DNA from 2 places in the Streptomyces sp. NPDC019531 genome. Region 2 is predicted to be linked to the other one. Evidence: riboswitches for the same ligand, from Rfam matches in the RefSeq annotation. Region 2 holds a riboswitch; the other holds the start of a gene.

Region 1 (14,228 bases), on a different contig from region 2:
GCCGTCGGTGGTCTTCATCCAGCCGTAGTCGGAGCCGAAGACGATGGGGCCGCCGAGGGGTTGCGGGATGCCGCCGTAGGTGACGGCGACGGTGAAGTCCTGGTTCTTGCGGAGGGATTGGCGCGGGGTGATGCGGATCTCGTCGCCGTCGCGCGTGAACTGGGCCCGTCTGCCGTTGACTTCGACCTTGGTGACCTCCAGTTTCTGGAGATCAAGGTCGAAGGACGAGAGGTTCTGGGTGGCGCGGGCGGTGAGTGTCGTACGGCCGTCCAGGCGGTCGGTGTCGGGGTTGTACGCCACGTCGAGGGTGTAGTGGCGGGCGTCGTAGCCGCCGTTGCCGAGGAGGGGGAAGTAGGAGTCGCCGATGCCGGGGGCGCCGGGTTTCGGGGCCGGGGCGGCGGCGATGACACAGAAAGAGGCCACCGCCGTGGCGATGGCCCCTAAACGTGCTGAACGGGAGAGTCTCATGTGTCGTCCCTTTCGCGCGTCTGCCGATAAGTCGGACAGGGACGACTCTGCGCTCTCCCGTTCGGGCATGTGCATGACTTTGCCAACTTGTCATGCGTTACTTGTCGGTTGACTCCTGACGGTCGTCTTCCGGTTCTTCGTTCGGCTGCGGGTCAGTGGGGGCTGGTCGCGCCCCCGCGGCGGTAGCCGCAGATTCAACACCGCCCCGCGCCCCTGAGTTGGCCGACTCGTCCGTGGTTTTGGTGCCCGGGCCCGTCTTCGTGGTCTTGACCCCGGGAGTCTCGAGCTCCTCCGCGACCTCGCTCTCCGGCACGGCGACCAGCGAGGCCGCTTCCTTGGCCACCGACAGGAGCACGGTGTCCTGCGGAGCCTGGTCCTCGAAGTTCTCCGGGTGGTGGCAGGCCACGCGCTGGCCGGGGCGCAGCTCGATCAGCTGGGGTTCCGTCGTCTTGCAGATCTCCGTCGCCTTCCAGCACCGCGTGTGGAAGCGGCAGCCGGACGGCGGGGAGATCGGGGACGGGACGTCGCCGCGCAGGAGGATGCGCTCGGACTTGGCACCCCGGCGCTTCGGGTCGGGGACCGGCACGGCCGACATCAGGGCCTTGGTGTACGGGTGCATCGGCGCCTCGTACAGCGAGGTGCGGTCGGCGAGTTCGACGATCTTGCCGAGGTACATCACCGCGATACGGTCCGAGACATGGCGCACCACGGACAGGTCGTGCGCGATGATCACGTACGTCAGGCCCAGCTCGTTCTGGAGGTCGTCCATCAGGTTCACGACCTGCGCCTGGATCGACACGTCGAGGGCCGAGACCGGCTCGTCGGCCACCACCAGCTTCGGCTTCAGGGCCAGTGCGCGCGCGATGCCGATGCGCTGACGCTGGCCACCGGAGAACTCGTGCGGGTAGCGGTTGAAGTGCTCGGGGCTGAGACCCACCAGCTCCAGCAGACGCTGGACCTCCCTCTTCACCCCGCCCTCGGGCTCCACGCCCTGCAGCCGGAACGGCGCCGAGACGATCCCGCCGATGGTGTGCCGGGGGTTCAGGGACCCGTACGGATCCTGGAAGATCATCTGGATGTCCCGCCGCAGCGGGCGCATCCCGGCCGAGTTCAGCCGTGTGATGTCCTGGCCCTCGAAGTGGATCGAGCCGCCGGTCGGCTCCTGGAGCCGGGTGATGACCCGCCCCATGGTCGACTTGCCGCAGCCCGACTCACCGACCACGCCCAGGGTCTCGCCCTTGCGCACCTCGAAGTCGATGCCGTCGACCGCCTTGACCGCGCCGACCTGGCGCTGAAGGACGCCCTTGCGGATCGGGAAGTGCTTCTTGAGGCCCTCGACCTTGAGCAGCACCTCGGAGTCGGCGGCTTTCTTCGTCTCACTCACAGCTTCGGCGTCACTCACAGCTTCGGCGCAATCTCTTCGGTCCAGATCCGCGTGCGGTCCTCCGGCGAGAGGTGGCACGCGGAGTAGTGCCCGCCGCCGACCTGCTGGAGTTCCGGGCGCACGGTACGGGTGACATCGCCCTTGGGGATGTCCGCGTACGGACAGCGGGGGTGGAAGGCGCAGCCCGAGGGGACGTTGATGAGGCTCGGCGGCTGGCCCTTGACGGGGATGAGCCGCTCGGAGGTCTCCCGGTCGATGCGTGGCATCGAGCCGAGCAGGCCCCAGGTGTACGGGTGCTGCGGCCGCTCGAAGACGTCGTCCACCGAACCGCGCTCCACGCACCGGCCGCCGTACATCACCAGGACGTCGTCGGCGATCTCGGCGACCACACCCAGGTCGTGGGTGATGAGGACGACCGCGGAGCCGAACTCCTTCTGCAGGTCCCGGATCAGGTCGAGGATCTGCGCCTGGACGGTGACGTCGAGGGCGGTCGTCGGCTCGTCCGCGATGAGCAGCTCGGGGTTGTTGACCAGCGCCATGGCGATCATCGCGCGCTGGCGCATACCGCCGGAGAACTCGTGCGGGTAGCCGTCGACGCGCTTGTCGGGCTCGGGGATGCCGACCCGGTCGAGCATCTCGATGGCCCGCTTGCGCGCGACCTTCTTGTTGACGTCTTGGTGGACCCGGTACGCCTCCACGATCTGGTTGCCGATCGTGTAGTACGGGTGCATCGCGGACAGCGGGTCCTGGAAGATCATCGCCATCTCGCGGCCGCGCAGCCGGCGCACCTCGTCCGGGTCGGCGGAGACCAGTTCCTTGCCGTCCAGCCAGATCTCGCCGGACATCTGGACGTTCTTGCCACGCGCCCCGAGCCGGTGCAGACCCATGATGGCCAGCGAGGTGACGGACTTGCCGGAGCCGGACTCGCCGACGATGCAGAGGGTCTTGCCCTTCTCCACCTGGAAGCTGAGCCCGTCGACGGACTTGACCAGGCCGTCGTCGGTCGGGAAGTGCACCTTGAGGTCGCGGACCGCGAGGAAGGCGTCGGGGGCGTTCCCCGGTGCCGGCTCGCCCAGGGCGGCACCGGTCTTGGAGAGTTCGGTCACGAGAGCCTCACCCGCGGGTCGGCGGCGGCGTACAACAGGTCCACCAGGAGATTTGCGACTACGACGAAGATGGCGGCCAGCAGGGTGACGCCGAGGATCGGGGGCAGGTCGTTGTCGGTGATGCCCTGCACCGCGTACTGGCCGATGCCGGGCAGCGAGAACACCGTCTCGGTGATCACGGCGCCGCCGAGCAGCAGACCCAGGTCCATGCCGAAGACGGTGATGATCGGGGTCAGCGCGGCGCGCAGCCCGTGCCGGGCCACGACGTTGCGCTCCCGCAGGCCCTTGGCGCGGGCCGTGCGGATGAAGTCCTCGTTCATCGTCTCCAGCATGCCCGAACGGGTCAGCCGCGCGTAGATGGCGGAGTACAGCAGTGCCAGCGAGCACCAGGCCGGGAAGAGCGTGTTGGCCCACTGGGCCGGGTTCTCGGTGAACGGCACATAGGTGCGGCCGAAGATCGGCCACTGGTAGGTGAAGAGCAGCAGCGCCAGGTTGCCCGTGAAGAACATGGGCAGCGAGACACCGGCGAGCGCGACGCCCATGAAGCTGCGGTCGAAGAAGCTGCCCGGCCTGAGCGCGGAGATCACACCGATCACGACACCCGAGACCAGCCACAGCACGGCGGCACCGAGGGCCAGCGACGCGGTCACCGGGATGCGCGAGGTGAGCTGCGGCCAGACCGCCTCGTGGGTCTTGAAGGAGTAGCCGAAGCACGGCGCGTCGCAGTGCGCGGTCGTGGGACCCAGGTTGTAGGTGGCCCCGGACACGACACCCTTGATGAAGTGCCAGTACTGGAGGTACAGGGGGTCGTCCAGACCCAGGTTCTGCTTGACCGCGAGGATGTCCGCCTTCGTCGGGCTCTTGCCCAGGTACTGCTGCGCGAGCTGGTCGGCGGTCTGGCCGGCCATCCGTGGCAGCAGGAAGAAGATCGCGAAGGTGACCGCGGTGACGACCAACAGCAGGATCACTGCCGCGAACGTCCGACGGAGGATGTACGAGATCACGGGGACCGGCGCTGGTGCCCGTGGGCCGCGAAGCCCACGGGCACCAATGCCTTCACCTGCCTTCCGGGGCTACTTCTTGGTCGTGCCGATGTTGAGGTAGTCGTACTGACCGCTGAAGGCCGCCGTGGACACCAGGTTGGTGAAGCCGGTCGGGCGGTACAGCAGGACCTTGAAGTAGGTCAGCGGGACCAGCGCCGACAGGTCCATCGCACGCTTGTCGATCTGGGCGTACAGGGCGTTGCGCGCCGTGTCGTCCTCGGTGGCGATGGCCTTCTCCAGCATCTCGTTGATCTGCTTGTCGTTCAGGTACGAGAGGTTGGTGTTGCCGGAGGCACCGATCGCGTCACCGTGCAGGATCTGCTGCAGGAAGCCGTAGCCGGAGGGCCAGTCGGCACCCCACTGCATCATGTGCAGACCGATGTTCTGCTTCTTGTCGAAGGTGGGCACACCGGCGTAGTCGGTGAAGTACTTGCCCGACGGGTACTGCTTCAGGCTGGCGTTGATGCCGACCTTCTTCAGCGAGGCGATGATCGCGGTGGCCGCGTCGATCTCCTGCGGGCGGTCGCTGCGGGCCGAGATGTTGGTGCTGATGGTCGACTTGCCGCAGGCCTGCAGCTGCTCCTTGGCCTTGGCCGTGTCGCCCTTGTTGCCGGTGGTCGCGTAGACGTCCGCCTTCTGGTAGCCCGGGATGTCCGGCGGCAGGACGGTGGTGGCGATGTCACCGCGGATGGGGCCGCCCTCGGCGGTCTGCACGGAGACCTTGTCGATGGCGTACTGGACGGCCTTGCGGCACGCGACGTTGTCGAACGGCGCGACCTGGGTGTTGATCGCCATGTAGACCAGACGGCCACCGTAGGTGTTGTCCGTGTTGGCCTTCAGGTTGGCGTCGTTGACGACCTTGGCCTGGGTCGCGGCCTGGACACCGGTACCACCGAGGTCGATCGCGTCACCGGCCTGGACGTCCTGGTCGATCGTCTCGGCGTTGACCTTCAGCTTGACGACGATCTTGTCCGGGTACTGCTTGCGCAGCGGGTCCGTCTTCGCGTCCCAGTTGTCGTTGCGGACGAGGACGGCCTGCTGGCCCTCCTTGTAGCTCTGGAACTTGTACGAGCCCGAGGACACGATGCTCTTGACGTAGTCGACGCCGGTGTCCTTGGCCTGCGGCACCGGAGCCGTCTGCGGCGTCGCGACCAGGTAGTCGAACTCCTGGAAGGCGCGGTTGAGCTTGAAGACGATCGTGTTGTCGTCCGGCGTCTCGATGGACTTCAGGCCCTCGGCGCTCTTGTCCTTGTAGGGGCCCTTGTACTCCTTGCCGCCCTCGAGGAACTGCTGGAAGTAGTTCGGGCCGAGGGAGAGCACGTCACGCGCGAAGTTCGAGCGCTCGACGGCGTACTTGACGTCCTTCGAGGTGATCGCGGTGCCGTCCTGGTACTTCAGGCCGGAACGGATCTTGTACGTCCAGGTCTTGCCGCCGTCGCTCGGCTGGCCGGCGCTCTCGGCGAGGTCCGGGACCAGCTTGTTGCCCTCCTCGCCCGGACCGGGCGCGAAGGTCATCAGCGGGCGGGCGTACAGCCGGCTGAGGTTGTACATGTAGGCGTAGTACGTGTTGCCGGGGTCGAAGGAGTCCGGGACGTCGGAGTACTCGTACGTGACCGTCCCACCCTTCTGGGTGGAGGCGTTGACGACACCCTTGGTCGCTGCGTTGGCCCCAGCCGACTTGTTTTCGTCTCCACCGTTGTCATCGGCTTTGCTGCAAGCCGAGAGCAACAGGCTCGCACTGCCGATAGCCGCCACTGCGGCCAGCGCTGACCTTCGCATGATGGTCTGCTTCCCCTTCAATTGTCGGAAATCTTGTGGACTCTCACCGCGGCCGCGGGTCAGCGACTGCGCGGGTCGAGAGCGTCGCGGAGACCGTCGCCGAGCAGGTTGAACGCCAGGACGGTCACGAAGATGGCCAGACCAGGCACGATCATGAACTGGGGGTCGACCTGGTAGTAGTCGACCGCCTGGTTGATCATGCCGCCCCAGGACGCCTGCGGAGGCTGGATGCCGACGCCGAGGAAACTGAGGGACGCCTCGAAGAGGATGTTGGTCGGGATGAGCAGCGTCGAGTAGACGATGATCGGGCCGACGAGGTTCGGCAGCAGCTCACGGAAGAGGATGTACGGCCCCTTGGCCCCCATCCCCCGTGAGGCGTCGACGAACTCCCGCTCGCGCAGGGCCAGGGTCTGCCCGCGCACGATGCGGCCCAGGTAGGGCCAGTTGAAGAAGCCGATGATGAAGATCAGCACGCTGATGTGCAGCGGCAGGCCCTCAAGGCCGAAGGCACCGCCCTGCAGGGTGGCCGAGATGGCGATGGCGAACAGCAGCAGCGGGAACGCCAGGAAGGTGTCCATCAGCCGGCTGATGATCGTGTCGACCCGGCCGCCGTAGTAGCCGGCGACCACGCCGAGGACCGCGCCGATCGTGTTGGACAGGATCGTGGCACCGAAGGCCACGACCAGCGAGACCCAGGAGCCTTCCAGGATGCGGGTGGCGATGTCGCGGCCGAACTTGGGCTCCACGCCGAGCGGGTGGTCCCAGCTCATGCCGCCCCAGCCGCCCTTGGGCAGCGAGGTGTTGGGGTCGATCAGATCCTGGTTCAAGGCGTTCGGGTCCAGTCCGAAGAGGGCCTGGATGGGACGGGACAGCACCGCGATCAGGATCAGCAGGATGACGATGACACCGCCGGCGACCGCCACCTTGTCCCTCTTGAAACGGGACCAGGCGATCTGCCCCAGGGAACGGCCCTCGATCTGCCCCTTGCCGACTCCGGCGAGGACAGCCTCCGGCTGCGCCTCGGCCTGCGCCCCGGTGGTCTCGATCGGTGCGGTCACAGTGACCCGACCCCTCTCGCCGGTGGTGACCGGCCTACACCTGCCGTGGATTACGGCTTTGTCGACTTGCGTTCGATCAGGGATCGTTCGATTCCCTGTCTGACTGGGGAGTCTTCAACGTCGTCGCGATCACCCGCCAGGCCTGGCGACGAAAGTATGCGCAACCGTGATGCAGTACTGGGGATTCCGTTATCCGAACACCGGGTAACGCCTCTCGGACGCGGAACAGTTTGGACAGAACGGCATAATCAACCATCTTCGGAGCGATTCGCCGCTATCTACGCGCGAAGAAATGTGGGTGTTACGTAACGGCGTCCACATGGGGGTCATGACGCTCAGTAACCACCGCGGACCGGCGGGTAGCCGTACCCGGCCGCCGGGGCCTGGGCGGGGGCCGCGTGGGCCTCACGGTCGTAGAACGGACGGGCACCGGCGCGCATCCACAGCGCCACCGGGTCGTACTCGTCGGACATCGCCACCGTCGACACGGGCAGGCCGTCCGGAACCACGCCGATGGACTGCTGCATCATCGCGCGCACCGAGTCCACGGCCGAGGGACTGGTGTCGTACACGTCCAGACCGATGGCGAGATACGGCGCCCCGAGCGCCGGCTGCACCCAGGCACGGCGCAGTGAACGGACCGCCGGGGTGCGGTGGGCGTTCTGCACGAGCAGGGCGTAGAACTGCGGGATCTCGATACCGGGCTCCTCCAGCCGCAGCGGCCCCGCGGGCTGGCGCTCCAAACCGGTGGCGATGCGGCGCAGGTCGAGCCAGGGGATGCCGACGCCGCCGCCGGGGGCGTGCGGGTTGAGCCAGAGGCCGTAGTGGTCGGGGTAGAGGGTGCGGGCCACGTCGATGCCGTCGACCACTTCGTAGGAGCGGTTCCAGCCGCTGGCGCTCAGCTCCTGAGCCGACGTCACACAGGGGGCGTATCCGTAGCCCTCGACCTCCATGTTTCCGTACTGGGCGTCCGGGGAGCCGGCCTGGCCGTGCCACAGGAGCATCCAGATCTGGCCGGAGTTCGGGGTCGCGAGGGCGCGCAGCAGTGCCTCGTAGGCGTCGTAGCGCCCGGGGGTCACCTGGCGCAGCATGTGCTCGACCTGGCCGGTCGTGGTGCCGCTGGCGCTCACGTCGTATCGCCCTTCTTGGAAGTTGCCCCGAGTATGAAACCAGCTTAAGCGCCCACGAGCTCGGGACCTGTGCGTCGTCGGCGAGTGCGGGTCGTGGGGGTTGATCGCGCCCCGCGGCGGAGCCGCATATCGGCACAGCCCCGCGCCCCCGGACAGCTGGGGCGACTAGCCCCGTGTATAGAAGGGCCGTACCTGTTCGCGCATCCAGTGGCCCACCGGGTCGTCCGCCACGTCCAACAGGACCAGGTTGACCGGCCATTGGACCGGGGTCTGGTGCAGGGCCCGGCCCAGGGCGTCCATCGGCAGGGTGCGCAAGTCCCCCTCCCACTGGGAGAGTTCCACGCCCACGAACATCACCGGGTCGGCCGTCTCGATGGCGGCCAGGCAGCGGCGGGCCGTCAGGACCACGCCCGTCGCCGCGAACTCGGCCGAGGCGGCGGCCAGGAAGTCGACCGGGTCGTCCTGCCAGTCCGGCTCGTAGAGCTTGACCCGACCGCCGGTGTTGGGACCGTCAAGCGGAGTGCGGCCCACGCGGCAGAGGTCGGCCACCGCGGCAGGGGGCAGCGGAACGCCGACCACTCCGTCGGGGTTCACGGCGATGCCCACGTGCGGGGGCAGGCCGCGGGCGAACTCCACCGCGGGGGCGATGGTGTACGACAGATGGCCGCCGACGACCTGACGGAACTGCTCCTCGGAGCTGAAGACCGGGACGAACGCCTGGCCCCCGATCTCCAGTGTGGGCAGGTCGAGGGGGCCGCTGTGCGGGCCGCCGCCGTTCGGCAGGGGGATCCATACGAAACTGCGGCCGAGCACCTCGATGATGCGGCCGCCGGCCGAGGGCATGCCGAGGGAGGCCGAGAGCACCTCCTCCAGTTCGTTGCCCGGCCATCCGCCATGCGAATGGGGGTGTGCCGACTGTGCCGGGAAGTCCGCGGGAAGATCCGCCGGGAAGTCCATCTGTCTGACCGCCTGCTGTGAACCACTGATGTGGCTGAAAGGCTAGCGGGTGCGGGCGATGCGTGGCTCAGCCCGTGAACCCGATCCGCCGCAGCACGTCCGCCGCGTCCCGGTCGATCAGCACCGCCGAGCCGCATCCCTCGGGCAGGTCGCCCCGCTCCACGGACCGGATCAGCCGGGAGGCCGCGGCCCGGTGCCGCAGGAAGGCGTACCGCGAGACGCCCCGGCCGCGCTCGCGCTGGCCCTCAAGGGCGGTGTCCGCCGTGACGTCGAGCAGCAGCAGGTGCAGGGCGCCGCCCCGGCGCCGGGCCTCGCGGGCCAGCCAGCCGCGCACCCAGGCCTGGGTTCCGCAGTCGTGCACGACGACTCCCTCGCCCGACCGCAGGGCGCGGCGCAGCCCGGCGTAGTGCGCGAACCGGACCAGGGGGCGGTAGACGGCGTACGGCAGGAAGCGTGGCAGCCTCCCGTCCCAGCGGTCGCGGGTGTCCTGGGAGTCGATCCTCGCGCCCTTGACCGCGCGCTTCATCAGGGTGGACTTGCCGCTGCCGGGCAAGCCGGTGATGACGACGACGTCCTCGGGGCCGAAGAGCAGGGCGTGCGGACTGTGTCCCGCGCGGTCGCGCAGGTCGCGGACGACCGGACGCGCGCCACAGGCCTCGACGGCCGGGGCCGCGGGCTGCTCGGGCAGCGCGATGCCCGAGGTCGTCGCGTACGCCGTGGTCCTGTTCACCGTCATCGTCCTCCTCCGGGGTCAGGATTTCCCTCCCCACTGAGCGTAAAGAGAAGGTAATGCGATGTGCCTCCGGTTTTCGTGATCGTCCTGCCACAAGCCGGTCACAAAGGCAGGGGCCCGATGCGGCCCTGCCGCTCACTCGCGATGCGTGCAATGATGTCCGCGCCAACTGCATACCGGCCGTTTGAATCCGCGCGGGAGAGTCCCGGGTACATGTACCCGGGCGCCGAAGGAGCAAGTCCCTCCCTTGAATCTCTCAGGCCCCGTTACCGCGCGGGCGAGGCACATCTGAAAAGCGGGCCGCCCTTCGTGGCCGCCCCACCCAAGGTGCAAGCCATGTTCCTCATGGCGAACCTCTCAGGTCCCGATGACAGATGGGGAGGACTACCTCGCCCGTCACACCCATGTCCTGGGATCCTTGGAGACGACCGTCCGATGAGCAGTTCTGAACCCCGTCACACCGCCCTGGATGCCCTGCATCGCTCGCTCGGTGCGACGATGACCGACTTCGCCGGCTGGGACATGCCCCTGCGGTACGGCTCCGAGCGCGACGAACACACCGCGGTACGAACGAAGGCCGGCCTCTTCGACCTCTCCCACATGGGGGAGATCACCGTGAGCGGGCCTCAGGCCGCCGCTCTGCTGGACTACGCCCTGGTCGGGAACATCGGGGGCGTGAAGACGGGCCGCGCCCGCTACACCATGATCTGCCGGGCCGACGGCGGCATTCTCGACGACCTGATCGTCTACCGGCTGGACGACACCGCCTACATGGTGGTCGCCAACGCCTCCAACGCCCAGGTCGTGCTGGACGCCCTGACCGAGCGTGCCGCCGGCTTCGACGCCGAGGTGCGGGACGACCGGGACGCGTACGCGCTGATCGCCGTACAGGGGCCGGAGTCCCCGGGAATCCTCGCCTCCCTGACCGACGCCGATCTCGACGGGCTCAAGTACTACGCCGGGCTGCCGGGCACGGTCGCCGGGGTTCCCGCGCTGATCGCGCGCACCGGGTACACCGGCGAGGACGGCTTCGAGCTGTTCGTGAAGCCGGAGCACGCGGTCGAGCTGTGGCAGGCGCTGACCAAGGCGGGCGAGGGCGTCGGGCTCGTCCCCTGCGGGCTGTCCTGCCGGGACACGCTGCGCCTGGAGGCGGGCATGCCGCTGTACGGGCACGAGCTGTCGGCCTCCCTCACCCCCTTCGACGCGGGCCTCGGGCGGGTGGTGAAGTTCGAGAAGGAAGGTGACTTCGTGGGCCGCGCGGCCCTGCGTGAGGCCGCGGAGAACGCGAACCACGAGCCGCGCGTGCTCGTCGGCCTCGTCGCCGAGGGTCGCCGGGTCCCGCGTGCCGGGTACGCGGTCGTCGCGGACGGCGAGGTGATCGGCGAGGTCACCTCCGGGGCCCCCTCCCCCACCCTGGGCAGGCCGATCGCCATGGCGTACGTCGACGCAGCCCACGCGGCGCCGGGCACGGCCGGGGTCGGTGTCGACATCCGGGGCACCCACGAGCCGTACGAGGTCGTGGCGCTGCCGTTCTACAAGCGTCAGAAGTAACCGCCGCAGGTGATGCTGAGCACATAGTCGCTGCTCACGCATGCCTTCCGCAGTCCCCCCTTCATCAGCACTCCCTCGCGTACAGGAGAATTCAGGCCATGAGCAACCCCCAGCAGCTGCGTTACAGCAAGGAGCACGAGTGGCTGTCGGGCGCCGAGGACGGCGTCTCGACGGTCGGCATCACGGAGCACGCGGCCAACGCGCTCGGCGATGTGGTCTTCGTCCAGCTCCCGGAGGTCGGTGCCGCGGTGTCCGCGGGCGAGACCTGCGGCGAGCTGGAGTCGACCAAGTCGGTCAGCGACCTCTACTCCCCTGTCTCCGGTGAGGTCACCGAGGTCAACGAGGACGTCGTGAGCGACCCGGCGCTGGTGAACTCCGCCCCGTTCGAGGGCGGCTGGCTGTTCAAGGTACGCGTCGCGGAGGAGCCGGCCGACCTGCTCTCCGCCGACGAGTACACCGCCTTTTCCGCCGGCTGAGGAGTCGTACACCTGATGTCCGCACTGAACACGCCCCTGCACGAGCTCGACCCGGAGATCGCCGCCGCGGTCGACGCCGAGCTGGAGCGGCAGCAGTCCACCCTCGAAATGATCGCCTCGGAGAACTTCGCCCCCCTCGCGGTCATGGAGGCGCAGGGCTCGGTCCTGACCAACAAGTACGCCGAGGGCTACCCGGGTCGCCGCTACTACGGCGGCTGTGAGCACGTCGACGTGGCCGAGCAGATCGCGATCGACCGGCTCAAGGAGCTGTTCGGCGCCGAGTACGCCAACGTGCAGCCGCACTCGGGCGCCTCCGCCAACCAGGCCGCGCTGTTCGCGCTGGCCCAGCCCGGCGACACCATCCTCGGGCTCGACCTCGCGCACGGCGGTCACCTGACCCATGGGATGCGGCTGAACTTCTCCGGCAAGCAGTTCGAGGTCGTCGCCTATCACGTGGACTCCGCGACCGGTCTGGTCGACATGGCCGAGCTGGAGAAGCTCGCCAAGGAGCACCGGCCCAAGGTGATCATCGCGGGCTGGTCCGCCTACCCGCGGCAGCTGGACTTCGCGGAGTTCCGCCGGATCGCCGACGAGGTCGAGGCGTATCTGTGGGTCGACATGGCGCACTTCGCCGGTCTGGTGGCGGCGGGGCTGCACCCGAACCCGGTCGAGTACGCGGACGTGGTCACCTCCACCACCCACAAGACGCTGGGCGGCCCGCGCGGCGGGATCATCCTCGCCAAGCAGGAGTTCGCGAAGAAGCTGAACTCCTCCGTCTTCCCGGGCTTCCAGGGCGGTCCCCTGGAGCACGTGATCGCGGCGAAGGCGGTGTCCTTCAAGGTCGCGGCGGGCGAGGAGTTCAAGGAGCGCCAGCGGCGTACGGTGGACGGTGCGCGCATCCTCGCCGAGCGTCTGACGGCCGACGACGCCCGGGAGGCCGGGGTCAACGTGCTCTCCGGCGGCACCGACGTCCACCTCATCCTCGTCGACCTGCGCGAGTCTGAGCTGGACGGCCGGCAGGCCGAGGACCGTCTCCACGAGGTCGGCATCACGGTCAACCGCAACGCCGTCCCGAACGACCCGCGCCCGCCGATGGTGACGTCGGGGCTGCGGATCGGCACGCCCGCCCTGGCCACCCGCGGCTTCACGGCCGAGGACTTCACCGAGGTCGCGGACGTCATCGCTTCGGCGCTGAAGCCGTCGTACGACGTCGAGGCCCTGAAGGCCCGGGTCAAGGCCCTCGCCGACAGGCACCCGCTGTACCCCGGCCTCAACAAGTAGTTCCCCGGCGGGGGCACCCGACGACGTGTGCCCCCGCCCTTCTCGGAGGAGTTCCCGTGGCCATCTCGGTCTTCGACCTGTTCTCGATCGGCATCGGCCCGTCCAGCTCCCACACGGTCGGCCCGATGCGTGCGGCACGCATGTTCGCGCGTCGTCTGCGCAACGAGGGCCTGCTGCCGACGGTGGCCTCCGTCCGCTGCGAGCTGTACGGCTCCCTGGGCGCGACCGGCCACGGACACGGCACCCCGAAGGCGGTGCTGCTCGGCCTGGAGGGCGCGTCCCCCCGTACGGTCGACGTGGAGAGCGCGGACGAGCGGGTGGCGGAGATCAAGGCCGCGGGACTGCTGAGGCTGCTCGGCGAGCGCGAGATCCCGTTCTCCTTCGACGACGACCTGGTGCTGCACCGCCGCAAAGCGCTCCCGTACCACGCGAACGGCATGACCGTGTGGGCGTACGACGCCTCGGGCGCCGAGCTGCTGTCGAAGACGTACTACTCGGTGGGCGGCGGGTTCGTCGTCGATGAGGACGCGGTCGGCGCGGACCGGATCAAGCTGGACGACACGGTGCTGAAGTACCCCTTCCGTACGGGTGACGAGCTGCTGCGGCTGACGAAGGAGACCGGACTGTCGATTTCCGCCCTGATGCTGGAGAACGAACGCGCCTGGCGCACGGAGGAGGAGATCCGGGCCGGGCTGCTGGAGATCTGGCGGGTGATGCGGGCGTGTGTGTCGCGGGGGATGTCGAGGGAGGGCATCCTGCCGGGCGGCCTGCGGGTGCGCCGGCGTGCGGCTGTGACCGCCCGTCAACTCCGCGCGGAGGGCGATCCGTTGGCCCACTCGATGGAGTGGATCACGCTGTACGCGATGGCGGTGAACGAGGAGAACGCGGCGGGCGGCCGGGTGGTGACCGCCCCGACCAACGGGGCCGCCGGCATCATCCCCGCGGTGCTCCACTACTACATGAACTTCGTGCCCGGCGCCGACGACGAGGGCGTGGTCCGGTTCATGCTGGCCGCCGGCGCCATCGGCATGCTCTTCAAGGAGAACGCGTCCATCTCCGGCGCCGAGGTCGGCTGCCAGGGCGAGGTCGGCTCGGCCTGCTCCATGGCCGCGGGCGCGCTCGCCGAGGTCCTCGGCGGCTCCCCCGAACAGGTCGAGAACGCCGCCGAGATCGGCATGGAGCACAACCTCGGCCTCACCTGCGACCCAGTGGGCGGCCTCGTCCAGATCCCCTGCATCGAGCGCAACGGCATGGCCGCGGTC
Region 2 (14,228 bases):
GCAGCATGACCATGCCGATGAACAGCACCAGGGCGGGCAGTTGGAAGCCGACCGCGGTGAGCCAGTGCAGTGCGCGCCGTCGGCCCCGCCCCCGGGCCCTGACTGATTCCGGGGGCGGGAGATCGGTGCCCGGACCGCTCCGCTTGTCTGCGAGGAACGTGGAGGTCATCGCGGGCTACTGCTCTTCCTTCGCGGTCTTGGTGATCGACTGGGCGACCTGTTCGGGGGACTTGGAGCCGGCGATGAGCGCGGCCACGCTGTCGTTGACCTCCTGGCCGACGGCGGGCGCGTACGCCTGGTCGAGATAGAGCTGGAAGCCGGTGGCGGCCTTCAACTGGGCCTGTACGAGCTTGAGGTTGGGGTCGGTCATGGCGCTCTCGGCGTTCGGGAGCACGGGCAGAACGCTGGTCTTCTTGACCAGTTCGAGTTCGGTGGCCTCGGAGGCGAAGAACTTCAGGAAGTCGACGGCCGCCTGCGGGGCCCCTCTGCGCAGGGCGTGTCCGCCGCCTCCGCCGAACACCTCGGTGATGGCGCCCTTGCCGCCCTCGACCGCGGGGAAGGGGAAGAAGCCTAGTTCGTCCCCGAGGCCCTTGCCGCTGTCGGCCTCCACCGCCGGGGCCCACTGGCCCATGAGTTCCATGGCCGCCTTGCCGTTGCCGACGGCGGCCGCCTGGCCGGTGGGGGTGGAGTAGGCGGCGTTGAGGAAGCCCTTCTGGAAGGGCTGGAGGTCCACGAGCTCCTTGAGATGCCGGCCCGCTTCGACAAACCCGGCGCCGGTGAAGTCATGGTCCTCGTCGGCCTTCTGGAGGGCGTCGATGCCGGCGGTGCGCATCGCGAGGTAGGCCCAGTAGTACATGCCGGGCCACTTCTCCATGCCCGCGAGGGCGATCGGCGTGATCTTCTTGGACTTCAGCTTGCTCACGGCCTCCAGGAAGCCGCCCCAGGTGGTGGGCGGTTCACTGACACCGGCCTGTTCGAAGAGCGCCTTGTTGTACCAGAATCCGATCATGCCCATGTCGAACGGAATGCCGTAGACCTTGTCGTCCAGGAGGTACGGCTCCTTGGTGACCTTCAGCAGACCGTCGGCCCACGGCTTGGTCTTGTCGGTGAGGTCCTCGACAAGCCCGGCGTCGACCTGCTGCTTGAGCACGCCCCCGCCCCACGTGTGGAAGATGTCGGGGAGCTTCCCGGAGGCGGTCAGCGCTGTCATCTTCGACTTGTAGGCGTCGTTCTCCAACTGGACGATCTTTATCTTCACCTTGGGGTTCTGTGCCTCGAACTTCTTGGCGAGTCCTGCCCAGACACCCTTCGCCGGCTCGGTGGTGGAGATGTTCCACCACTCCACCGTGGTCGTTCCGTCGGACGACCCTCCGTCCGAGTCACCGCCACAGCCGGTCAGTGCCGCCATGCCCAGACCGGCCGCGGCGGACGCCGCCAGAAAACCACGGCGGGACAGTGCCGGGTCGCCCATGATGCGCTCCTTGGGTACGGGACGGAGCCGTCCTTGTCCGTCCTGCGGTCCGAATGTTTCGGAGTAGATCCAGAAAGCTTCGCTGCTGCCGCACCCTAGAGACAGCTACTAAACGCTGGCAACCCCTTGTGCAGGGGGAATGTTGAGCAGCCGAACCAGTCGAAGTCCCTCGGTGCAGCCGGTGAGGTACATGCCGATGATCCGGCGAGTGAAGCGCTCGACCACCTGGATGAAGAGACGGCGCTCGCCGAGTCCGGCGAGTGGCTCGACGCCGGTCCCGAGCTCCAAGGCCGGCTTCCTTCAGGCGGGTTGGCACGACCCGGGCCTTCAGCGCGAATCTCACCGCTCAGGGTGGCGGGCCGCCTTTCGCCCGGTCGGCCGGGCTGACGCGACCCCTGGAACCTGCGTCCGCCCGCGCGGCGAACCGCACTGAGGTCGCCGCTGACCACGGCCCGCGAGCAAGGGGCCGCCACCGCCTGTCACCGGTGGCATGCGTGGCCAGGTGTCCAGGGCCCTCGATGAGCGATCCGGAAACCCCCGGGCAGCCGCGCGGGGAGATCCAGTACGACTTCAGGACACCAGCACCGAAGTCGCCCCGATCCGACGGGAGTTCGCCCGCACGCCGGGCATCCGGCGCCGGATGCCATGCGCACCGGGCCGACCCTCGACCCGGCCGTCGACCCACTCCGCGGGAACCGGGAAGGCGGTCACGCCCCTCGTCGTGGCGCAGGGGACCAAGCGTTACGTCTTCCGGTACGAGGCTCCAGGTGATCCGGAATCCCGCGAAGGAGCCACACGGCCGCGTGCCCAGCAACATCCACCCGGCACCTTCCACCGCCGGACACGGCCAACATGAGCGACACCCCCCGCAGTCGGCACGCGCCACCACGCTCCCGGCACGGTACGGTCGCGGCGTCCACCCTGTGACGAAACTTTCGGGCGACCTGGCGAACGTTACGAGGTCAGCCGAGCCACCCCTGTTTGGTGATCAGGACCTCCAGCCGAGGGCCTCACGGCGCTCGCCCTCGTCGGCTTCGTGGCATCGGGAGCCGACGGTCCTTCGCCGTCGGCTCCTGTTCGGGTCGCTGCCGGTCCCGCCCGGCCCACCGGGTCACGCCGTCAGCTGCTGCCTGCAAGTGCCTTGAGCGCGATGTTGAGTTCGTGGACGTTCACCCGGGGCTCCCCGTTCTGCTGAAGGCCGATGGGCACGTCAGAAACTCACTGGCCCAGCTGATTTCTGAACCGTGATACTCGATGTTGTGACGCGCGAGGGCCCCACCGAAGACATCCCGGTCAACCCGGCGTTACGTCGGATTCTGACACGAGCCGGCGACCCGGAACTGTTGGAACTGCTGGCCAGCGGGATGTCGGGCGCGGATCTCACCACACTCCTGCTGGAGGTGTTCCGGCGCCGGGCTGACCGGCTCTCGCCGGCCGAGGTGATGCGGCGCTATCGCAGCGACCGGTTCGTGGCCCCAGCGCCGGTCGACTTCGCCGCACTGCGCCGCACGGAGGACGCGTTACTGTCGGCGCTGCCCGACGGCTTCGAGGTCCTCGTGCTCGCCCCGGTCGTACCGCTCGCCGCGCACTCTGCCGTGGCGACCGTCGATCCGCGCAAGGTGATCGCGACGGTCCGGGGCAGCGAGGTGGCCGCCGATCCGACGAACGCACTGGCGCTGGAGGCATCGCACCGACGCTCCCTGGCCCTGGCCGCCGATCCGCGTTCGAACGCGCCGGTCCGGCTGGCGGCCAGCCAGCGAGTCGCTCGCGCCCAGAGCTTCAACGGTCCGAGGAACCTCTCCCACTTCCAGCTCTTCGGTCTGGTGACCGCCGGCCGAGACATGGGCAACCGACTCTTTGAGCACCGGCACTTGGCCGAGCACCTACGGTTCGCCGCCCGCGTCATGGCCGACGTGGGGGCACTGGACACACAGATCAGACTGACCTTTCTGGAGGAAGCGACTGGTCCGACCCTCGAGCGGATGAGCCATGACCTCGCCGGGCTGCCAGGAATACAGGTATGCGAGGACCCGGACCGGGCCACCGGACGCGGCTACTACACGGGAATCTGCTTCAAGATCTACACCAGCATCGGAGGCCACCAGCTGGAAGTCGGCGACGGCGGCTTCGTTCAATGGAGCCAACTGCTCACCGGCAACAGCAAAGAACGCCTACTGATCAGTGGATTCGGCGTCGACCGCCTTGCCGAGGCCCTGATGTCGCAGCCGGGCCCCGGCGAGTCCCACCGCAGCTGAAAAGTCGAGCAATCCACAGGGTGTGACAATTCCTCGCTCCCCGCCGTTTCTCACAGGTTTCCCGGCCCTTGGAGGCATGCAGGAAATCCTCGACCAGGGAGCCTGCCATCCAGAGGTGCTGGTCGGTCAGGTCCTGGGCGATGGCGAGCCGGGTGCTCATGTGTACAGCCGCATGGACCGCCGCTCCCTCGCCGAGTCCCGGGCCCGAAGCGCGTCCACGTCAGGGGTCTCGAGCAAATTCCGCCCATCCGTGACCCAGCCGGGTCCCCTCTTACCACTGAGCTGGGTCAACGCCTCATCGAGCGCAATGGAGTTGGCGAACTCCCGCCGCCACAGTTCACCCAGTTCATCGATTTCTCCGGGCTGGAACTCCCTCACACGCCCCCGAGCAACAGGGAGCAGCCTCACCTGAACCTGAGTCAGCTGCTCCGACTGAAGCGCGACCTCCTCCAAGATCGCCGCACTTCTGTCCGTCCCGGTCAGCAGCGGCGCCCACCTAGCCGTGATCACACGGAATCCGTGCGAACACCCTCGCAGAAGGTCGTATGCCGTCCGGGCCCACTCCGGATCGGCGGCGAGAACGCTGATCCTGGATGCCGTCCCGGGCGGCCGCACCACCTCATGAATGACGTCGTTCTCCTTGATCTCGGGAAGCGCATGCCGAGCCAGAATCGTCTTCATCCGGTCGGCCAAATCAGGGTTGAGCCGGAAGTCTGCATCCTCAATAAGGTGGCCACCGTTTAACGCGAACCACATCACCCGCCGCTGAGCAAGCGGTGCCCGAGCCAAAGCCCCACAAGCCACGAGTATGACCAGACGCAGCCGAGCCTCGTCACGCCGCGCAATCCACTCCTCGATGAGCGTCGCACCGAGAGCCAGAAAGAGCACTGAGGACAGTGAACCGGCAAGAAAGGCATGCCGGCTCCAAAAGACCCGAAGGCCCCCCAAGGGCCAATCGGTAACGGTCAATCCCACAATGGCGACCACAAGCACGCCACTGGCGAGGCCTGCACGACGACTTGGCGACATCCGCCTCCACACGGCACCCACCCCCTGCTCAATGTCCACAACCCCCCACAGCTCAGCACTTTCCGCGCGACAGGCCACGCAACCTCTCACGCCGGAAGCATCGACTCGCTGTGGGACTTCTGTTCCGCGCGCCGGCATTCCCGCCCTGCAACCCGCAGGCCACCCGCCCCACAGAGCTGTGGGGCGCGTGACGTGCAGGCAACAGAAAGGACCGGTGTACCTGCGCAAGCACGAACCTCTCGCGCAGATCGCCGCGGGGTTCGGCATCTCGATCGGCACCGCGCACGCCTCACCAGCGCGGTCATCGATCTCCTGGCCGCCCGCGCGCCCGGACTGCCGCGCGCTCTGCGCGAGGCCCTCTGCGAACGCCAAGCAGCGCCGATCCTCGCCGACCGCGCCCACCCCGGTGCCGGCGCATGTGCGACCACACCCGCCGGACGACCTCCAGGAGACGAACCGACGCTCACCCGACAGACCGTCAACCGGGCACTGTCGAAGGCACAGGTCCCGGTCGAGCGCGGAGTCGCCCACCTGAGAGTCCTGGCGGATCTTCCGCAGAGCGCGCGATGTTCAGGCCGTGAGTGTCACAGGCCCTCCCACATCAGGCCACGAGCGGCAGGCGCCGACGGGCCACGGCTCCCTGAAGACAACTGCCGCCCGCTGGTCCCTGTGTCCAGGAAACCGTCGTACGCCATGACGCTCGGTGTCCACCACCGACCACCGGACCCGGGTTCCGTCGTACGGGCTCGTAGTGATCCTGCAGGCACGACACCTGGTCTCTTGACGTGGACCCCGAGCCACCAGGCGATTCTTAACGGAAGTTTGACGCCCTGGTCGTCCGCATCCGTGGGCCCTGACATCACTCTCCGCTTACGCTGATCCCGCCGTCAGTGTGATGGCCGGAACCTCATGCTGAGCCGTACACCAGGAGCACACCGATGGCCACGACCGAGCACCCTCCCCCCAGTCGCCTGCGCGCCTGGATGCTGGAGGGCCTGTCCGACATGGTCAAGAGTCAGGACCAGGACCAGGACCAGGGCCGGCCGGAGCAGAAGACCGAGTCGAGCCTGGAGCACAAGGGCCAGCCCTGGTACCGGGTCATGTGTCTGACCGGTGTCGACTACTTCTCCACCCTCGGCTACCAGCCCGGCATCGCCGCCCTCGCGGCCGGCCTGCTCTCCCCCGTCGCGACCATCGTCCTGGTGATCGTCACACTCGCGGGCGCCCTGCCGGTGTACCGCCGCGTGGCGGAGGAGAGCCCGCACGGCCAGGGCTCGATCGCGATGCTGGAGCGCCTGCTGACCTTCTGGAAGGGCAAGCTCTTCGTCCTGACGCTGCTCGGCTTCGCCGCCACCGACTTCCTGATCACCATCACCCTGTCCGCCGCAGACGCATCGACCCACCTCGTCGAGAACCCGCACCTGACCAGCACCCTGCACGACCAGAAGATGCTGATCACCCTGGTCCTGGTGGCCCTGCTCGGCGCGGTCTTCCTCAAGGGCTTCCTGGAGGCCATCGGCGTCGCGACGGCCCTGGTGGGCGTCTATCTAGCGCTGAACGTCGTCGTCGTGATCGTCGGCCTGTGGCACGTCGTCACCGCCGACCACGTGGTCACCGACTGGTCGAACGCCCTGACCGCCGAGCACGGCAACGTCTTCGTGATGATCGGCGTGGCCCTGATCGTCTTCCCCAAGCTCGCCCTCGGCCTCTCCGGCTTCGAGACCGGCGTCGCGGTCATGCCGCACGTCAAGGGCGACCCGGGCGAGACCGAGGACAACCCGGTCGGCCGGATCCGCGACACCAAGAAGCTGCTCACCACGGCCGCGGTGATCATGAGCTGCTTCCTGATCGCCACGAGCTTCATCACCACCCTCCTGATCCCTGAGAAGGAGTTCGAGGCGGGCGGCCAGGCCAACGGCCGCGCCCTGGCCTTCCTCGCGCACGAATACCTGGGCGGCGCCTTCGGCACGGTCTACGACGTCTCGACGATCGCCATCCTGTGGTTCGCCGGCGCCTCCGCGATGGCCGGCCTGCTCAACCTCATGCCCCGCTACCTGCCCCGTTACGGCATGGCCCCGCACTGGGCCCGCGCCGTGCGCCCCATGGTCATCGTCTTCACCCTGATCGCCTTCCTCGTCACCTGGATCTTCGACGCGAGTGTCGACGCCCAGGGCGGCGCCTACGCCACCGGTGTACTGGTGCTGATCAGCTCCGCGGCGATCGCGGTGACCATCGCCGCCCGCAAGGCGGGACAGCGCGGCTGGACCATCGCGTTCGCGGCGATCTCGGCGGTGTTCGTCTACACGACGGTCGTCAACGTCATCGAGCGCCCCGACGGCGTCAAGATCGGCGCCTGCTTCATCGCCGGCATCATCCTCGTCTCGCTGCTCTCGCGCCTGGCCCGTGCCTTCGAGCTCCGTGTGACCAGCGTGACCCTTGACGACATGGCGGAACGTTTCATCCGGGACATGGCGAGCCGCAAGATGCGCTTCATCGCCAACGAACCCGACAACCGCGACAAGGCCGAGTACCGCGAGAAGATCGAGCAGATCCGCGAGGACAACGACGTCCCCGGCCAGGAGGACTTCGTCTTCGTGGAGGTCACGGTCACCGACCCCTCGGAGTTCGAAGCCGGCCTCACCGTCCGCGGTGAGGTCCTTCACAACCGCTACCGCGTCCTGACCCTGGAGTCCTCCTCCATCCCGAACGCCCTGGCGGCCCTGCTGCTCCACGTCCGCGACACGACCCACTGCACCCCGCACATCTACTTCGAGTGGACCGAGGGCAACCCCTTCCGCAACTTCCTGCGCTTCTTCCTCTTCGGCCAGGGCGAGGTCGCCCCGGTCACCCGCGAGGTCCTGCGTGAGGCCGAACCGGACCGCACCAGGCGCCCGCGCGTGCACACCGGCTGAGAGCCCGGCACCAGGACCGCGTCAGGATTCCGTCGTACGGCCGTCAGAACGGCGTCACCGACGGACTCACCCCGCCCTACGGTCACCCCGTGCGACCGATTGCCCCGCGCCCGGCCGTCGGCCGTGGCTGGCGCGGCAGCGCACGGTTCACGACGGGCTGTGCGGCCCCGCCGAAGGCACGCTCCGCCGGCGAACGGACGCCGTACGACAACTCGGCCACCGCATCGACGACGAGACCGCACGATCACCTCTCACCGCGTCGTGGATCGCCCAGGGGGCCCCGCGACGCCGAACAGCCCCGCTGCTCGATTCGGGCCCCATCTCCTGCCCCGACCACGCTCCTGCCAGCCAGGCCGACGGGGCGCACAAGGCGAAGCAAACCACCACATACACCACCCAACCCCGTCCAACCTCTACGGTTGATGACCATGACCCTGAGCATCCGCAACCAGCTCCCCGGCACCGTCACCACCGTCACCCCGGGCGAGGCCATGGCAACGGTCAAGATCCGCCTCGACGGCGGCCAGGACCTCACGGCCGCGATCACCCTCGAAGCCGTCGAGGAACTCGGCCTCACTCAAGGCTCCCCCGTACGTGCCCTCGTGAAGTCCACGGAGGTCTCCCTCGCCACCGCCCCGGTCCACGGCGTGTCCATCCGCAACCAGCTCCCCGGCACGGTCACTTCCCTGGCCACCGGCGCCGCGATGGCCTCCGTCAAGATCGCCGTCGACGGAGGCGAAATCACCTCCGCGATCACCAAGGACGCCGCGACCGACCTCGGCCTCACCGCAGGCACCACGGTCGTCGCCCTCATCAAGTCGACCGAGGTCTCACTGGCGACGGCATAAGGGGCCTTGCCACAGCCCAACGGAAGAGGGCCCCGCCGAAACGGGGCCCTCATCACCTCACATCAGTCCTCGTACGCGTCCAACGGCGGGCACGAGCAGACCAGATTCCGGTCACCGAAGGCCTGGTCGATCCGCCGCACCGGCGGCCAGTACTTGTCCGCGACCGACACCCCGGCCGGGAAGACCGCCTCCTCACGCGTGTACGCGTGCTCCCACGCACCGCCCAGCGCGCCGGCGGTGTGCGGCGCGTTGCGCAGCGGGTTGTCGTCGGCGGCCCACTCGCCCGAACCGACCTTCTCGATCTCCTCGCGAATGGCGATCATTGCCTCGCAGAACCGATCCAGCTCGCCCAGGTCCTCGGACTCGGTCGGCTCGATCATCAGCGTCCCGGCCACCGGGAACGACATGGTCGGCGCATGGAAGCCGTAGTCGATGAGCCGCTTGGCCACGTCGTCGACGCTCACCCCGGTCGCCTTGGTCAGCGGCCGAAGATCGATGATGCACTCGTGCGCGACCAGCCCGCCGGGCCCGGTGTAGAGCACGGGGTAGTGCGGCTCAAGGCGCTTGGCGATGTAGTTGGCGGAGAGCACCGCCACCTGCGTGGCCCGCTTCAGCCCCTCACCACCCATGAGCCGCACATATGCCCACGAGATCGGCAGGATGCCCGCGGAACCCCAGGGCGCGGCCGAGATCGGCCCGACGCCCGTCTCGGGGCCCGCCGCGGGCTGCATCGGGTGGTTGGGCAGATACGGCGCCAGGTGCGCCCGCACCCCCACCGGACCGACGCCCGGCCCACCGCCGCCGTGCGGGATGCAGAAGGTCTTGTGCAGGTTCAGGTGCGAGACGTCACCGCCGAAGTGCCCCGGCTTGGCCAGCCCCACCAGCGCGTTGAGGTTGGCCCCGTCGACATACACCTGCCCGCCGGCCTCGTGCACCTGCGCACAGATGTCGGCGACGTGCTCCTCGAACACCCCGTGTGTCGAGGGGTACGTGATCATCAGCACGGACAGCTCGTCACGGTACTGCTCGATCTTCGCCCGCAGGTCCTCGATGTCGATCTCCCCGTCGTCTGCGGTCTTCACGACGACGACCTTCATCCCGGCCATGACCGCACTCGCGGCGTTCGTCCCGTGCGCGGACGACGGGATCAGACACACGGTCCGCTGCTCGTCACCGTTGGCCCGGTGATATCCGCGTACGGCGAGCAGCCCGGCCAGCTCGCCCTGCGAACCGGCGTTCGGCTGCAGCGACACATTGTCGTACCCGGTGACCTCGGCGAGCTGCTCCTCCAGCTCCCGGATCAGCGTCAGATAGCCCTGCGCCTGCTCGGCGGGCGCGAAGGGATGCAGCTGCCCGAACTCCGGCCAGGTGACCGGCTCCATCTCCGTGGTCGCGTTGAGCTTCATGGTGCAGGAGCCCAGCGGGATCATGCCGCGGTCGAGCGCGTAGTCGCGGTCGGCCAGCCTGCGCAGGTAACGCAGCATCGCGGTCTCGGAGCGGTACTGGTGGAAGACGGGGTGGGCGAGGAAGTCGTCGTCGCGCAGCAGAGCGTCCGGCAGCGCCTCCTCGGTGGCGGCGTCCAGCGTCTCGATGTCGGCCTCCACTCCGAACGCGTTCCACACGGCGACGAGCTGGGCCCGCCCGGTGGTCTCGTCACAGGCGATGGAGACGTGGTCGGCGTCGACGAGATGCAGGTTCACGCCGTTCTGCCGTGCCGCGGAGACGACCTCGGCGGCCTTGGCGGGCACGCGCACGGTGAGCGTGTCGAAATACGAACCGTGCACGACATCGGCCCCACCGGCCCGGAGCCCCGCCGCAAGGATGGTGGCGTACCGGTGCGTCCGCCGGGCGATGCCCTTGAGCCCCTCGGGCCCGTGGTAGACGGCGTACATCCCGGCCATGACCGCGAGCAGCACCTGGGCGGTGCAGATGTTGCTGGTCGCCTTCTCCCGGCGGATGTGCTGCTCACGTGTCTGCAGCGCGAGCCGGTACGCCCTGTTCCCGTCGGCGTCCACGGACACACCCACGAGCCGCCCGGGCAGGCTCCTCGCGAACTTCTCGTGCACGGCCATGTATCCGGCGTGCGGCCCACCGAACCCCATGGGCACCCCGAACCGCTGGGTGGTCCCGACCGCGATATCCGCCCCGAGCTCACCCGGCGACTTCAGCAGCGCCAGCGCGAGCAGGTCGGCGGCGACGGTCACGAGCGCGCCGAGCTCATGAGCCCGGTCGACGACGGCCTTGATGTCGCGTACGGCCCCGGAGGCGCCGGGATACTGGACGAGCACGCCGTTGATCTCCCGCTCGGCGATCTCGGCCGGGATGCCGTCGCTGAGGTCGGCGACCACGACCTCGACGCCGGCCGGCTCGGCACGCGTCTCGATCACGGCGATGGTCTGCGGCAGCGCGTCCGCGTCGACGAGGAAGATCCCCTTCTTGTTCTTCCCCATACGCCGGGACAGGGCCACGGCCTCGGCCGCAGCGGTCCCCTCATCGAGCAGCGAAGCACCGGAGGTGGGCAACCCGGTGAGCTCGGCGACCATGGTCTGGAAGTTGAGCAGAGCCTCCAGCCGCCCCTGTGAGATCTCCGGCTGATACGGCGTGTATGCCGTGTACCAGGCCGGGTTCTCCATCACATTGCGCAGGATGACGGGCGGCGTGAAAGTCCCGTGGTAACCGAGCCCGATCATGGAATCGAGCACCTGGTTCCGGTCGGCCAGCGACCGCAGCTCGGCCAGCACCTCGGCCTCGGTGCGCGCACCGGGCAGCTCCAGCGCATCGGCGTTCTTGATCACATCCGGCACCGCGGCGGCTGTCAGCTCGTCCAGCGAGCCGTACCCGACCTGGGCGAGCATCTTGGCCCGAGCCTCGTGGTCAGGACCGATATGACGCTGCTCGAAGGGGATTCCCTGTTCGAGCTCGGAAAGCGGAATGCGATGGGCGGTCATTGCGGAGGCCTCCTGGTCTGACACGACCTTCGAGGGATACCCCGGCGCGGGTATCCCGACGGCCTCCCCCTCTGTCATCTCAACCTGAGAGCTTCACCAGGCAGCCCGAGGGCCGCCGGCTTTCACCGTCGGTGAGAGCGGAAGCCGTCGACACCCGCCCTGCTTTCCAGAGTGACCTCGTCCGTGCGGTACGTGAGCCTGAGAGATTCTGGGGAGGATTTGCTCCTTCGGCGCCTCCGATGCTGTCTGGAGGACTCTCCCGCACGGGATCAACAGCCGCCTGCAAGCCTACCAGCGAGGTCGCCGCACGAGTCTTCGAGTGGCCGCCCACCCCAATGTGCTCTTTCGTAGGGGTTACGACTGCTTCGGATGAGTTGCGAGCAAGTGGAGGGCCCGTGCAGACCGACCTCGATCCGCGCAACCTGATCGGCCGCAAGGCGTTCGACCGCAACGGCACCAAGATCGGCACCATCGACGAGATCTACCTGGACGACGCGACCGGCGTGCCGGAGTGGGCGGCCATACGTACCGGACTCTTCTCCCGGGACGCCTTCGTCCCCCTGGAGCCCAGCGAACTGCTCGATGGCGCCCTGCACGTCCCCTTCGACCGCGCCCTCATCAAGGACGCCCCCGACTTCGGCGTGGGCCGCCACCTCTCCCCCGACCAGGAGATCCAGCTCTACCACCACTACGGCCTCGACACGGCCCCACCACCCCCACTCCTCCCGGACCGAGACTTCGGCAACCTGGCAGGCACGGAGGAGGAAGCGGAGGCCTGACAGAACAGATACGACACCGGTGACCGGCCCCCCCCCAGTCACCCGTCGGCCGCCGACAGCGCTCAGCCCTCACAGGGGCCACCCGCACCCGGCAACGAATCCATCACGGGTGGTGCGGGCGGGAATCCAAAACCTCAACCAACGGCAACGGCTCAGCCGGCTCCAACGCAGGGTCCTCGACAAGAAACGTCCGCACCCGCCCCGGCCCGGAATCCGGCGTCTCGAACCGCACAGTCACCCGCCCCACCCCACTCCCCTGCACCCACCCGTGCCCGTACTCGGCATGCCGCACATCGTGCCCGGTGACCCACCGCCGCTCGACAGCCACTTCCCGCTCGTCGACGCCAGCGTCATCGGCCTCCTCCTGCACGGCATGATCCAGCCCCTCCCCCATGGCCTGGGCGAACAAGTCCTCCTGAGTGAAGTCGGCAAGCCCGCTCACCCCCACCCCCAGCAGCCGCACACCCCCCGTCGAGTCCACCCCGTCCAGCAACCGCAACGCGGCCTCCCGCACCACCGCGGGATCATCCGTGGGCCCCCGCAAGGTCTCGGACCGCGTCAAGGTCGAGAAGTCGTACCGCCGCACCTTCAGCACGATGGTCCGCCCCGACAACCCGGCCCCCCGCAACCTCCGCACACACCGGTCCGCCAGCCGCTGCACCTCAAGACCCACCCGAACCCGGTCATGGATGTCCACGTCGTACGTGTCCTCCACCGACACCGACTTCGTCTCCCGCTCCGCCACCACCGCCCGCTCGTCCCTCGCCAGCGCCATGGCGTACAGCCCATGCCCGTGCGCCTTCCCCAGCAGCCGTACGAGCTCGTCCTCCCCCGCCTCGACGATCTCGTCGACCGTATGGATCCCCGCCCGCCGCAGATGGTCCCCGGTGGCCGGCCCCACCCCCGGCAGCGTCCGCACCGACATCGGCCCGAGCAGCGCCCGCTCGGTCCCCGGCTCGATCACCACCAGCCCGTCCGGCTTGGCCTGCTCGGAGGCGATCTTCGCGAGCATTTTGGAGGCGGCGAGCCCCACGGATCCCGTCAGCCCCGTCACGGTCCGTATGTCGGCGCGCAGCTTCTCCCCCGCCAGCCGCGCGGAGACCTCGTCCCAGGCCGCTTCCCCGGCCTCCAGATCCACGAACGCCTCGTCCAGGCTCAGTGGCTCCACCAGCGGCGACAGCTCCCGCAGCAGCGCCATCACCTGTTCGCTGATCGACCGGTAGAACCCGAAGCGCGGCACGAGATACGCGGCATTCGGCGCGAGCCGCCGCGCCTGGGCCATGGGCATCGCGGAATTCACCCCGAACACCCGCGCTTCGTACGACGCGGTGGCCACCACACCCCGCGGCCCCAGCCCTCCCACGACCACGGCCTTCCCGCGCAGACTCGGCTTGGACGCCTGCTCCGCCGAGGCGAAGAAGGCATCCATGTCGAGATGCAGGATCGTGGGCGCGTTTCTCACATGTCCGATGCTGCCCTACGCCACTGACAATGCCCCCGCCCCGAAGAGCGGGGCAGGTCTCAGACCGCCCGGTTGCGCCGCCGCGCCAGTTCGTCCGCGGGGTTGGACCCGACGAGCGTCTCCCCGGTGTCGACGCGCTCCCCGTGCAGCTGCGAGAGTGCGCTCTCGACGTCCCGCCACACGACACCCACAGCGATCCCGAAGACCCCCTGGCCACCCTGGAGCAGTGCGTGGACCTCGTCGGGCGAGGTGCACTCGTAGACCGTGGCGCCGTCGCTCATGAGCGTCATCCGCTCCAGGTCCTTGAAGCCCCGCTCCCGCAGGTGCTGGACCGTGGTGCGGATGTTCTGAAGCGACACGCCGGTGTCGAGGAACCTCTTGACGATCTTCAGGACGACGACGTCCCGGAAGCTGTAGAGCCGCTGCGATCCGGACCCGTAGGCGGGCCGCACGCTCGGCTCGACGAGGCCGGTACGCGCCCAGTAGTCGAGTTGCCGGTAGGTGATGCCGGCCGCCGCGCACGC

What was found. Region 2 has a riboswitch for glycine ahead of gcvP (aminomethyl-transferring glycine dehydrogenase). Riboswitches for the same ligand answer to the same signal wherever they lie in the genome.
Region 1: linked by a shared signal. The riboswitch ahead of gcvT (glycine cleavage system aminomethyltransferase GcvT) and the one ahead of gcvP (aminomethyl-transferring glycine dehydrogenase) in region 2 are both predicted to bind glycine.

The regions. Positions count from the first base shown of each region.
Region 1 is NZ_JBJDQL010000002.1:243,145-257,372, reverse strand. Features, by position in the region: gene ACI2L1_RS03310 (M1 family metallopeptidase) at 1-468, opposite strand, end outside; gene ACI2L1_RS03305 (ABC transporter ATP-binding protein) at 566-1,852, opposite strand; gene ACI2L1_RS03300 (ABC transporter ATP-binding protein) at 1,867-2,958, opposite strand; gene ACI2L1_RS03295 (ABC transporter permease) at 2,955-3,962, opposite strand; gene ACI2L1_RS03290 (ABC transporter substrate-binding protein) at 4,032-5,780, opposite strand; gene ACI2L1_RS03285 (ABC transporter permease) at 5,840-6,838, opposite strand; gene ACI2L1_RS03280 (enhanced serine sensitivity protein SseB C-terminal domain-containing protein) at 7,174-7,968, opposite strand; gene ACI2L1_RS03275 (enhanced serine sensitivity protein SseB) at 8,134-8,925, opposite strand; gene ACI2L1_RS03270 (AAA family ATPase) at 8,993-9,661, opposite strand; glycine riboswitch at 9,844-9,940, shown strand; gene gcvT (glycine cleavage system aminomethyltransferase GcvT) at 10,094-11,209, shown strand; gene gcvH (glycine cleavage system protein GcvH) at 11,308-11,685, shown strand; gene glyA (serine hydroxymethyltransferase) at 11,701-12,966, shown strand; gene ACI2L1_RS03250 (L-serine ammonia-lyase) at 13,023-14,228, shown strand, end outside.
Region 2 is NZ_JBJDQL010000011.1:190,579-204,806, forward strand. Features, by position in the region: gene ACI2L1_RS16645 (carbohydrate ABC transporter permease) at 1-169, opposite strand, end outside; gene ACI2L1_RS16650 (extracellular solute-binding protein) at 176-1,471, opposite strand; gene ACI2L1_RS16655 (hypothetical protein) at 1,580-1,759, opposite strand; gene ACI2L1_RS16660 (hypothetical protein) at 2,731-3,726, shown strand; gene ACI2L1_RS16665 (hypothetical protein) at 3,883-4,614, opposite strand; partial or broken gene ACI2L1_RS16670 (transposase family protein) at 4,970-5,320, shown strand; gene ACI2L1_RS16675 (APC family permease) at 5,694-7,667, shown strand; gene ACI2L1_RS16680 (molybdopterin-binding protein) at 8,096-8,515, shown strand; gene gcvP (aminomethyl-transferring glycine dehydrogenase) at 8,578-11,463, opposite strand; glycine riboswitch at 11,640-11,735, opposite strand; gene ACI2L1_RS16690 (PRC-barrel domain-containing protein) at 11,859-12,242, shown strand; gene ACI2L1_RS16695 (DNA polymerase IV) at 12,346-13,704, opposite strand; gene ACI2L1_RS16700 (MerR family transcriptional regulator) at 13,764-14,228, opposite strand, start outside.